DNA from 3 places in the Paenibacillus sp. FSL R7-0204 genome. Region 2 is predicted to be linked to each of the others. Evidence: riboswitches for the same ligand, from Rfam matches in the RefSeq annotation. Region 2 holds a riboswitch; each other region holds the start of a gene.
The links. A riboswitch is a leader RNA that binds a small molecule or an ion and turns the genes downstream of it on or off. The one in region 2 is predicted to bind cobalamin.
Positions count from the first base shown of each region.

Region 1: linked by a shared signal. The riboswitch ahead of MKX42_RS31940 (anaerobic ribonucleoside triphosphate reductase) and the one ahead of MKX42_RS25095 (energy-coupling factor ABC transporter permease) in region 2 are both predicted to bind cobalamin.
Region 3: linked by a shared signal. The riboswitch ahead of MKX42_RS29380 (S-layer homology domain-containing protein) and the one ahead of MKX42_RS25095 (energy-coupling factor ABC transporter permease) in region 2 are both predicted to bind cobalamin.

Region 1 is NZ_JBBOCA010000001.1:7,366,617-7,369,892, forward strand. Features, by position in the region: gene MKX42_RS31930 (sugar phosphate isomerase/epimerase family protein) at 1-474, opposite strand, end outside; gene MKX42_RS31935 (MTH1187 family thiamine-binding protein) at 523-831, opposite strand; cobalamin riboswitch at 1,173-1,404, shown strand; gene MKX42_RS31940 (anaerobic ribonucleoside triphosphate reductase) at 1,746-3,276, shown strand, end outside.
Region 2 is NZ_JBBOCA010000001.1:5,731,765-5,735,040, reverse strand. Features, by position in the region: gene MKX42_RS25100 (ArsR/SmtB family transcription factor) at 116-1,048, opposite strand; cobalamin riboswitch at 1,188-1,381, shown strand; gene MKX42_RS25095 (energy-coupling factor ABC transporter permease) at 1,666-2,430, shown strand; gene MKX42_RS25090 (energy-coupling factor ABC transporter substrate-binding protein) at 2,430-2,723, shown strand; gene cbiQ (cobalt ECF transporter T component CbiQ) at 2,720-3,276, shown strand, end outside.
Region 3 is NZ_JBBOCA010000001.1:6,793,364-6,796,639, forward strand. Features, by position in the region: gene MKX42_RS29380 (S-layer homology domain-containing protein) at 1-1,852, opposite strand, end outside; cobalamin riboswitch at 2,061-2,254, opposite strand; gene MKX42_RS29385 (hypothetical protein) at 2,834-3,276, opposite strand, start outside.

The DNA of each region.
Region 1 (3,276 bases), 1.6 Mb from region 2:
AATCCGCTCCAGCCAGATATCGATGACAGCCTTGCCGTCAACCTTAGCGAATTCATAATCATGGTTGTGATAACCGTACTGCATCCCTGCCGCCCGGACCATCGCGGAAGCCTTCTCCAGGAATGGAATGATACTGGTCACATCGTCGATGGAGGGGTTGGGCGGAAGCGGTGCCGACGGGGTGATGATATATTGAATTCCCAGCTCCGCCGCGTATTCAATCTCCCGGGCCAATGCCCGCTCCATCTGATCCAGGCTGCTGAAGTCCAGACCCACATGCGCCGAAGGTGCTGCAAGACCCAGTTCATCCAGCCTGCGGCGCAGTGCCGCGGCAGTTACGCCGAAATATCCGGCGAATTCCACCACCTGGTATCCCATCTCTGCTACCTTGCCCAGTGTGTCGAGGAGATCCCGCTCCGTCTGGTCACGCAGTGTATACATTTGAATTCCGATCTGCCGCGCTGCTTCTGCCATGAAGAATCCGCTCCTTATCGTCATTTCTGGTTGGATACTATATTCACACTACTTCCCCTGAAGCTTGCGCTCTACGGATTCCAGCTTACTGCGGCTGGTTGAGGTCTTGTCACGCCGGTCGTCAATCTTGAGCGAGGTTGAGACTCTCTGCGCCCCGGCGGTGAACGGCGACTCATGCAGCGCTTCTACCGCAGCCAGAATCCGTGCTACCGGCCCCTCAATAATCGTACCCATGGAAGTAAGCTCATAGGTAATACCCTCCACCGTCTCCAGCACACGCTGCATCTCGGCCACATAGCTGCTGAGACTGGTGCTGCCTGTCCCAATCGGAATAACGGTCACTTCGCCAATTGCCATTGTGAACTGCCTCCTAATGATCTGATGTGCCTGCCTCTTACTTATCCTCTTATTGTAACGCTTCGCCAAGCTTGCCACAAATCGCCTGCCATCCTCTTTATTCTATATAATATCCGTCAAAATGATTACCAGGATTAGACGCACTCTATTTATGGATTCTTTGTGGCGTATTTTCGGAGATTTTATGAAAAATTCAAAGCAGATTCAGAGGAAAGTTGTGGATTACCTGTGGACTAACTGTGGATCAGCTGTGAGTAAAAGCGCCGAACCCGCTCCCCGTGCGGGATTGCAAAAAATCATTTACAAACACAATATATTGCGGTAGCTTTAATAGATAACAACAAAATATAGTAGAAACGGGTGTTTCACCCCTTGTAGTAGAGGTGCGACTTAATAGGGAAGCGCGGTGCAAAACCGCTGCGGTCCCGCCACTGTAACCGGATGCTCCCTGGGTGCGATGCCCCTGGGCCGCATTCTCCGGCTCATTGCCACTAAGGGGCGGAATAAGCCCCCCGGGAAGGCGCCGGAGGAGTTGCCGGAAGCCAGGAGACCTGCCCTGTTTCGGTGGCACCGCTTAGACTCCTGCGAGGAACAGGGGAGGTGTCCGTATGCGGCCTGCAATAGCAGAGTTAGCCTTCCGTCAATCGGGCCAGAGGCTGCCGATACCTGAGGACGATCGTGGATTATCTTCAGGTATCGGCTCTGCGGAATATACAAGAACGGGCGTAAGCTATTCGCCCCGTGTCTGCTCGTATGTTCCACCCAGACCACAGGCAAATTTCCGCTTTCCGGATCTTTGCATCATGCATTCGGGCATTTCCGGCCTTCCCGGCCGGGGGTGCTTTTTTACTGATGTCCTGACCATTCTATGATACATATTACGCTTACAATACCCGAGAGGAGAGAGTTATATAATGACGCTGCTGGAGAAACGTTATAACGAAGGACAAGCTGCACAGGAGGATCTTTTGGAAGAGGTTATTCATCTGGGACGGGATATTATCGACAGCCGGGATCTGGATCTGCTGCGCGAGAACGCCAACCTGAACGGGGAGAGCTTCTCCGGCAAAATGAGCAAATTCGGCAGTGAATACTCCAAATGGTATGCCCGCAACTTCACCATGCCGCCACAGCTGGTACAGGCTACCCTGGATAATGTCGTCTATGTACATGACCTTGATCAATACGCCATTGGAACCACGAACTGCATCTTCATTCCGTTTGAACGCCTTCTCCGTGAAGGCTTCAACACCGGCAACGGCAGCGTACGGCCTCCTAACTCGATTATGACGGCGATGTCGCTGGTGGCGATTATTTTCCAGTCACAGCAGAATGCGCAGTACGGCGGCGTATCCGCCAACAAGCTGGATTATGATCTGGCTCCTTATGTGACCAAATCCTTCTCCAAGCTCTTCCGCAAAGGTCTGGAGTATTTTGAGGAGAATGCAGAATTATCTGAACTTGGTGAGATTACGATGAGCCGCAGCGATCTGGCTGAGCAGTATCCGCGCGCCTTCCGTTTTGCCCTGAAGGAGACGCAGAGCGAGACCCAGCAGGCCGCAGAAAGTATGGTACATAACCTGAATACGATGTCCAGCCGCTCCGGCGGCCAGATTCCTTTTACCAGCATCAACTACGGCACCTGCACCTCCCCGGAGGGCCAGCTTGTGATCAGCTCGCTGCTGACGGCTACGATGAACGGACTGGGCAGCGGGGAGACGCCGGTGTTCCCGATTCAGATTTTCAAATGCAAGCAAAGCATCAACCAGCAGCCGGGTGATCCTAACTACGAGCTGTTCCTGAAGGCAGCGGAGTGCTCGGCGCGCAGATTGTATCCGAACTTCGCCAACTTGGACGCTCCGCTGAACATGCAGTATTACGATCCTACTGACCCGGATACCGAGTTCGCTACGATGGGTTGCCGGACCCGTGTGCTCGGCGACCGCTTCGGACGCAACCACTGCTCCGGCAAAGGTAACCTGTCCTTCAACACGCTCAACCTGGTGCGTCTTGGACTGGCCCACGGTACGATAACCGGCCGCCGCCTCGCTGCTGATGAAGAAGGGTTCTTTGATGATCTCAATCACTATATGGATATTGCGCTCGACGGTCTGCTGCACCGCTTCCGTATCCAGGCTTCCCAGAAGGCCAAAGCCTCCGATTTCATGATGCGGGAAGGCGTCTGGGAGGGCGGCGAGCAGCTTGCCCCTGATGACAGCGTAGGCGAATTGCTAAAGCACGGCAGTCTGTCGCTGGGCTTCATTGGAATGGCCGAATGCATGAAAGCCATGTACGGCAAGCACCACGGCGAAGATATGGAGATCCATGCCAAGGCTGTAGCCATCGTCCGCCACATGCGTGAATATTGCGACCGTAAGAGTGAGGAGCTTAACCTTAACATCACCTTGTTCGCCACGCCGGCTGAGGGTCTCTCCGGCAAGTTCA
Region 2 (3,276 bases):
TACCTACCTACCTACCTACCTACCTACCTACCTACCTACCTACCTACCTACCTACCTACCTACCTACCTACCTACCTACCTACCTACCTACCTTCTACACACCCTAATCTGGCTTTCATATAGAACCCGGCAAATCTGCCACACCATCCGTATAAAACAGCTCAAACACCAGATCCTCGTTGTAATTGCCGAAGCCTTTACCGAACAGGGTGAGGCCGCCGATGTGCTCGGCATCCTCCTCGACAGAGAGCCGGAAGGTCCATTGTTTGTTGCGGATGCCTACCTGATCCAGGGTGACCTCCGACAGCTTTTGCCCATCCATGTAGGTACCTGTCTGCGTAATCCGCAGCTGCTTGAGCAGGCCGTATTGGTTGGTGAGTGCGGGCCACCAGGCCGGGGTGTATTTTCCCGGATTATCTCCGTAGTCCCCAGGGCTGGTCCAGAAGCCAAGCGATTGTCCGTTCAGTGTGAAGGTAATATCCGACGGCCAGTTGTTGTTAATCGACGGGGCTTCGGAGGCAATCTCCATCGTGATGGCAAGCTCCTCCGGCTGCTGGCTCGACAGCAGGAAATTCGGGATTTTATACTCGACGAACCCCTTGCCGAACCAGAGAATCCCGGCATTCACGCGCTCCTGGTCCCAGAAATAACGGGGATCGTCAAAGTGCCCGATGACCCTCTCTGTCGTAGACAGTCCGCAGGTAGGCTCAATCTGGAAGTCGGAATAATGCCCCACCGGGATGTCCTTGCGGTACCCTCTGCGCGGAGTCCGGGCCTGCCTTGGAAAAACAATCTCTGCCCCGTCGGTGGCCAGTGTACAAATCTTTTGCAGCCCGCTTTTGCCGGGAGCCATATGGCTGCGGATCAGCCCGGCGGCTTCGAGCTTGCGCACATGCATGGTCATAATTGCACTGCTGAGCTTGAGGGCTGCAGCCAGCTCCTTCACGTTCATGGGCTTATCGGACAGCAGCCGCAGCATATGCAGGCGCACGGTACTGGACAGGGCCTCGTACACGGGCAGGGATTGTTCGGTTAGATCAAGTTTCATCGGATGCCTCCACGTTCAGGTTATATAGTTAATAATTATATTACTCAAATAAAATTTCTACAAGGGATGATTCGCCTCAGGACAGCTTTTCCAATTTATATCACAGACACGATAGGCCGAGTCCGTTATGATGTGAGATGAATTAGCGATGAAACAAGGTGCTCTTGCCGGATGCGGCAAGGGATAACAGGGAATCGGGTGCAACTCCCGAGCGGTCCCGCCACTGTATGGAAGAGCTGCACTTCATGAGGTCACTCGGGAAGCCCCGGGGAAGACGAAGCCTGCGGCGCCTGTATTCCAAGCCAGGAGACCTACCTTGTCGACGCACACCACGACCCTACGCGGATAGGAGCGGTGTACGGATGGGTTAATGAGAAGAGGCGTTCTGCCCGGATGGACCGGAGGAATCTTGAGTTTAGCGAGGACACCCGGTTTACAACTGCTGGCTACAAGGACACGGCCCATAGTAATGGGACGATGAGAAGCACCTTGTTTCGCTTGGCAGCGGCAGCGCGCTCTATCGAACTTGCCTGCGTACATACACTCCCACCCTTTAGGGTGGGTTTTTTGGGCTTTATGATCTGTAATGGGAAATTAACAAACATGGAGGGTGACAAATGAAAAAACACAGAGGGTGGAGCTTTGCGGCACTGGTTGCCGGATTTACGGTGTACTTTATGCTGAACGAACCGGGGACGGCCCGGGCGATGCACATTATGGAAGGATTCCTGCCGGTTGGCTGGGCGGTGTTCTGGTGGGCGGCGTTTATCCCGTTCTTTGTCCTGGGAATCTTCAAGCTGAGAGCCATGACCCGCGAGAATCCGGAGCTGAAGCTGCTGCTGGGCCTGGCCGGGGCGTTTACCTTCGTCTTGTCTGCACTCAAAATGCCTTCCGTGACCGGCAGCAGTTCCCACCCCACCGGTACCGGACTTGGTGCGGTAATGCTGGGGCCGTTGCCCATGAGCGTAATCGGCTCGATTGTCCTGCTGTTTCAGGCGCTGCTGCTGGCGCACGGGGGGATCACTACGCTCGGGGCCAATGCGTTCTCGATGGCGGTGGCGGGTCCTTTTGCCGGATATGCAGTGTATAAGCTGATGATGAAAATGCCGGATCGCGAGAGGCTGGCCTTGTTCTGTGCGGCTGCGGTGGCTGATCTGAGTACGTACGTAGTGACATCCTTCCAATTAGCGGTGGCTTTTCCGGCGGCGGATGGCGGCGTGCTGGCTTCTTTTCTCAAATTCGGGGGCATCTTTGCCGTGACGCAAATCCCGCTGGCCATCAGTGAAGGGTTGTTGACGGTACTGCTGTGGAACTGGCTGAAATCGTATAGCCCGAATGAATTGTCGCTTCTGAAACGCAAGGTGAACGGAGGAAGAGCCTAATGAGCAATAAATGGAAAAATGGTTTGATGCTGCTGGTTGTTATTCTGCTGGTCATTCTGCCGCTGCTGCTGGTTAATGGGGAATTCGGCGGGGCCGATGATGCGGCTGAAGGTGTGATTACCGAGATGAACCCTGACTATAAGCCTTGGTTCAAGCCGCTGACTGAGCTCCCGGGGGAGACGGAGAGTATGTTGTTCGCATTGCAGGCAGCGATTGGTGCCGGTGTGATCGGTTATACCCTGGGGCTGCTCAAGGGCAAGCAGGGCGGGGCGAAGCAGCATAGCAGCAAGTGATCCGGCGGATTGATGTTCTCTCCTACAATAATGCTCTGCGCCAGTTATCCCCGATGTGGAAAAGCTCGTTCGCAGCCCTGATGTTCCTGCTCTCTTACACCGTACATCCGGTCCTACAGGCTGCAATCACCCTATGGATGATGTCCTGGTGTGTTTTACAGGCCCGTATTCCCTTCCGTGCTTATGGCATGCTGTTCGGCACAGCGCTGCTGTTCTATGCGCTTAGCGTACCGGCGCTGCTCGTGGAATTCGGGCATCCGGCTGCGGGAGAGGCAGGGATATTCCCGCTTCCGGGACTGAACCTGCCGGTATATGTCACAGCGGCGGGACTTCAGCGGGCAGGGGAGCTGCTGGCCAGAATCTCTGCCTGCATGAGCTGTTTCTTCTTCCTGATGTTTACGACTCCGTTCAGTGAGCTTTTGCAGGTGCTGCGCAGGCTGCGGATGCCGCAGATTGTCCTGGAGCTGATGCTGATTATGTACCGCTTCCTGTTCTTGCTGAGTGATGCAGCGCATGGTCTGCTGCTGGCCCGCCGGTTGCGCGGAGGCCGCCG
Region 3 (3,276 bases), 1.1 Mb from region 2:
ACCATGTACCGGCCTTAACATCACTGAAGGCCCCAGCGGAAGCCGCCGCAGACGGCTCGTTCCCGGTTAAGCGCAGCAGCAGCGCTGCAAATTCAGCACGGGTAATATTCTTTTTCGGTGCAAACAGCAGACTGCCCTCACTCACACCATTCATCAGCTTGCGGTCATACGCCGTGTATACCGACTCCAGCGCCCAAGGCGAGATCGACTTCACATCGGCAAAATCCGGACGGTCCGCCGCCGCAGAAGCCACCGTTACCGGGACTGTATGACGCACGATGGCCGGGGTTTTATCCTTAAGATATCCTGTAACCGTCAGAGTGTATTTATTCGCTGGAAGACCACCAGCCACAACAGCCAGGCCCGCAGCATCTGTAACTGCCGTTTTGCCGCCGATGGTTACCTGTACGCCTGCTGACGGTGAAGTTACCGGATCGGAGGTGAAGGTCGCCTCATTCCAGACCCATTGCTTCTGGGTTACCTGCACCTTCAGATCTTGTCCAGGCTGCGGCTGTGCGGGAGTCACAGTTACAGCATCAACCACCTGCGTGTTGTCCCCGCCATAATAGACCACAATGCGGTCATTCTCCTCCAGCGCGAAGTCTCCCATCCCTACACTTGGATAGATCCATGCTCCGCCGCGTGCGACTACATACATCCAGCCATCATATCCGCCAAAAGTACCCGCAACCACGCCGCCGATCCCCGTCACATAATTGCCTGCTTCATTGACCAGGGCCAGGCGCTTGGCTGCTGCTGTCTTTTCCAGTGCCTTAAGCACATTTCCGGCGTACACGCTGCCCTCAGCCAACGTTCCATTCGGACCTTCAACTGTAACCGAGACACTTACCTGAGGATTCTTCACTGGTGTGCCGCTAAAATCAAAGAGCTTACCGCCTGTTCCAAACAGCTTGTACGCTACCAAAGCCTCCAGTGCCTGCTCCGTTGAGAGCGGATTGGAGCTGCCGCCCGCAGTGTGGACAAATCCGCCATCTGCTGCGCTGAAGCTCAGCAGCTTGCTGACCAGATTAATCTGGCCTTTCGTATACTCTGCTCCCGCCGGATCAATGCCGAAGGCAGACAGACCGATAATGGCCTGAGCTACACTCTCACTGCTCTCGCCATATCCGCCGTTCTTGTCCTGTGCCTTAGCCAGCCAGGCAGCCGCCCGCTGACCGGCAGTATTCACTGCTGCTTCCTGCTTATGTCCAGCCAGTGCGGTCAGCACCATCGCTGTCATATCCGGATCACTCGCACCCGTGGTCAGGGTGAAGCCGCCGTCCGGGTTCTGCTTCGCCAGAATCTCTGCCAGCAGCTTAGACTGTGTCCATTTCGCATTTGCCGGGATTGTATAACTGCCGGAATCCAATGCAAGCAGGGCATAGACCGGATTATTCAGCGTCTGGCCGGTAATTGCTTCGTGATTGTAGAGCTTCTCGATCAGGTTATAGCCTGCCACATTCGCCGGGTCGCCGCCCAGTGCCTTAACGGCAAGCGTGATCCGGGCATAGTCCGTAGCTCTGGCAAAAACCCCCTTAGCCTCAGCCACCTTACCCTCAAGCGCCTTCAGATAGCTGGCTGGAACCTTGTAGCCTGCTTGCGCAAGGCCAATCGCCTGCCAGTCCGACTGGACTCCGTTCTTCAGCATGAATTCTGCAGTAGCATAGACCGCAGCGGTTACGCTGGCTGCCTCACTTGCGGGCAGAGCGGATACCGCAGGTGCGGAAGTCACGCCTGCCTGTGCAGCAGCAGCTTGTCCTGCCGGGGCTACAGCTGCTCCAAGCAGTGCAAACAGCATAATGACAGCAAGTCCCAGCCGTGTGAACCTGGATGATAGAGAATGGTTTTTCATAACTAACCTCTTTCCTGAAATAGAATGGATAAATCCTGCTTCCTCCGCAAAGAGAGCAGCAACCTAAAGACCGCCCTGTGCAGGGCGGCCGGGGAAGAACTTTCGCACAGGGCGGCTGAAGGGAGCGATTGCTCTCCCACATTACATATAGCGTATACAGCCCTCGCCAATATCAGCATCTGCTCCACATTCTTACCCCCGAAGAATAGAAACAACATCAAAAAAGGCAGATCTCCTGGCTCATACTTCACCGCTTCCCCCGCCTTCCCATCCGAATTAGCAGACAGTGGCTCCTCAGGAGTTGCTCCGTATTTACAGTGGCGGGACCGCGCCGGACTCGCACCGGGCTTCCCTTTTAAGCAGATTCCTCTGTTAGACATAGCCCTGCCAGCTTCTGCTAGCGACAGCACGCGGTCTCTAAGGCAATCTGCACCTTTTCCTCAAGCTTATTAAATTTTAATATTCTCAAACCATCATATCGACTATCCCCCTGTATGTCTATAGACAAGCTATATCTATTCCAACTCCCCCAAGGCTCAGCCCATTCCGCACAAAAATCCTGAACAGCACATGCCCGCTCCCCCGGCACACCGTACTATTCAGGACTATAAAAAGTTACTCTTCTGCTGCTAATCAACACGTTGGCGGTACTAGCGGAGACAGCGGCAGCTGGCGATTGTATTATGTACATTAGAATTCGTGTAAAAGCAGCCGATAACGCATTCTGCTGCATTTCATACAATCGATTGTGGCAAATAACCCTCCGCCGGGCCAAATTCCCAAAATCTAATGTACCGAATACAACAGAACACCATATAAGGCTCGATATGCCTCATTCTAGTGTACAAAGTGCAATCGAGCAGCTTCTTTCGGACATCAGCGTACCATTAGGCTACAATTCACATATGTCGATTGAATTACTCTGAGCACTACCCGATCGCGTTAGTTAAAAGCTTACGCAGCCTGCTTATGGCCGCTGTGTTATTCCGCATCCGTGTCCGCTTCCGGGCTTGCGGAAGCGGATGGCTCCGCACTAGGCGCGGCTGTAGCTGTAGCTTCCGGAGCGCTGCCCGGATCTGCCGCCAGCTTCAGCGAGTATCTTCCGGCGGTGATCATATCGCCTGCCGCCAGCATCGCGCCTGCTGATAGCTCCACCGTAACCTCGTATACGCGTGACGGAGGAGTTCCCGCCGCCGCTGGAGAGGCGGCGGCTCCACTGTCCGCATCGCCGTCCGCTCCGGCTACTGCTTCACCCTTCGCATCACCGTCTGCTCCGGCACCTGCCTTACCGCTCGCATCACCGTCTGCTCCAGCACCTGCCTTACCGCTCGCATCGCCGTCCGCTCCGGCACCTGCCTCAGCCTTGGCATCGCCGTCCACTCCGGCACCTGCCTCAGCCTTGGCACCGCCGTCCACTCCGGCTC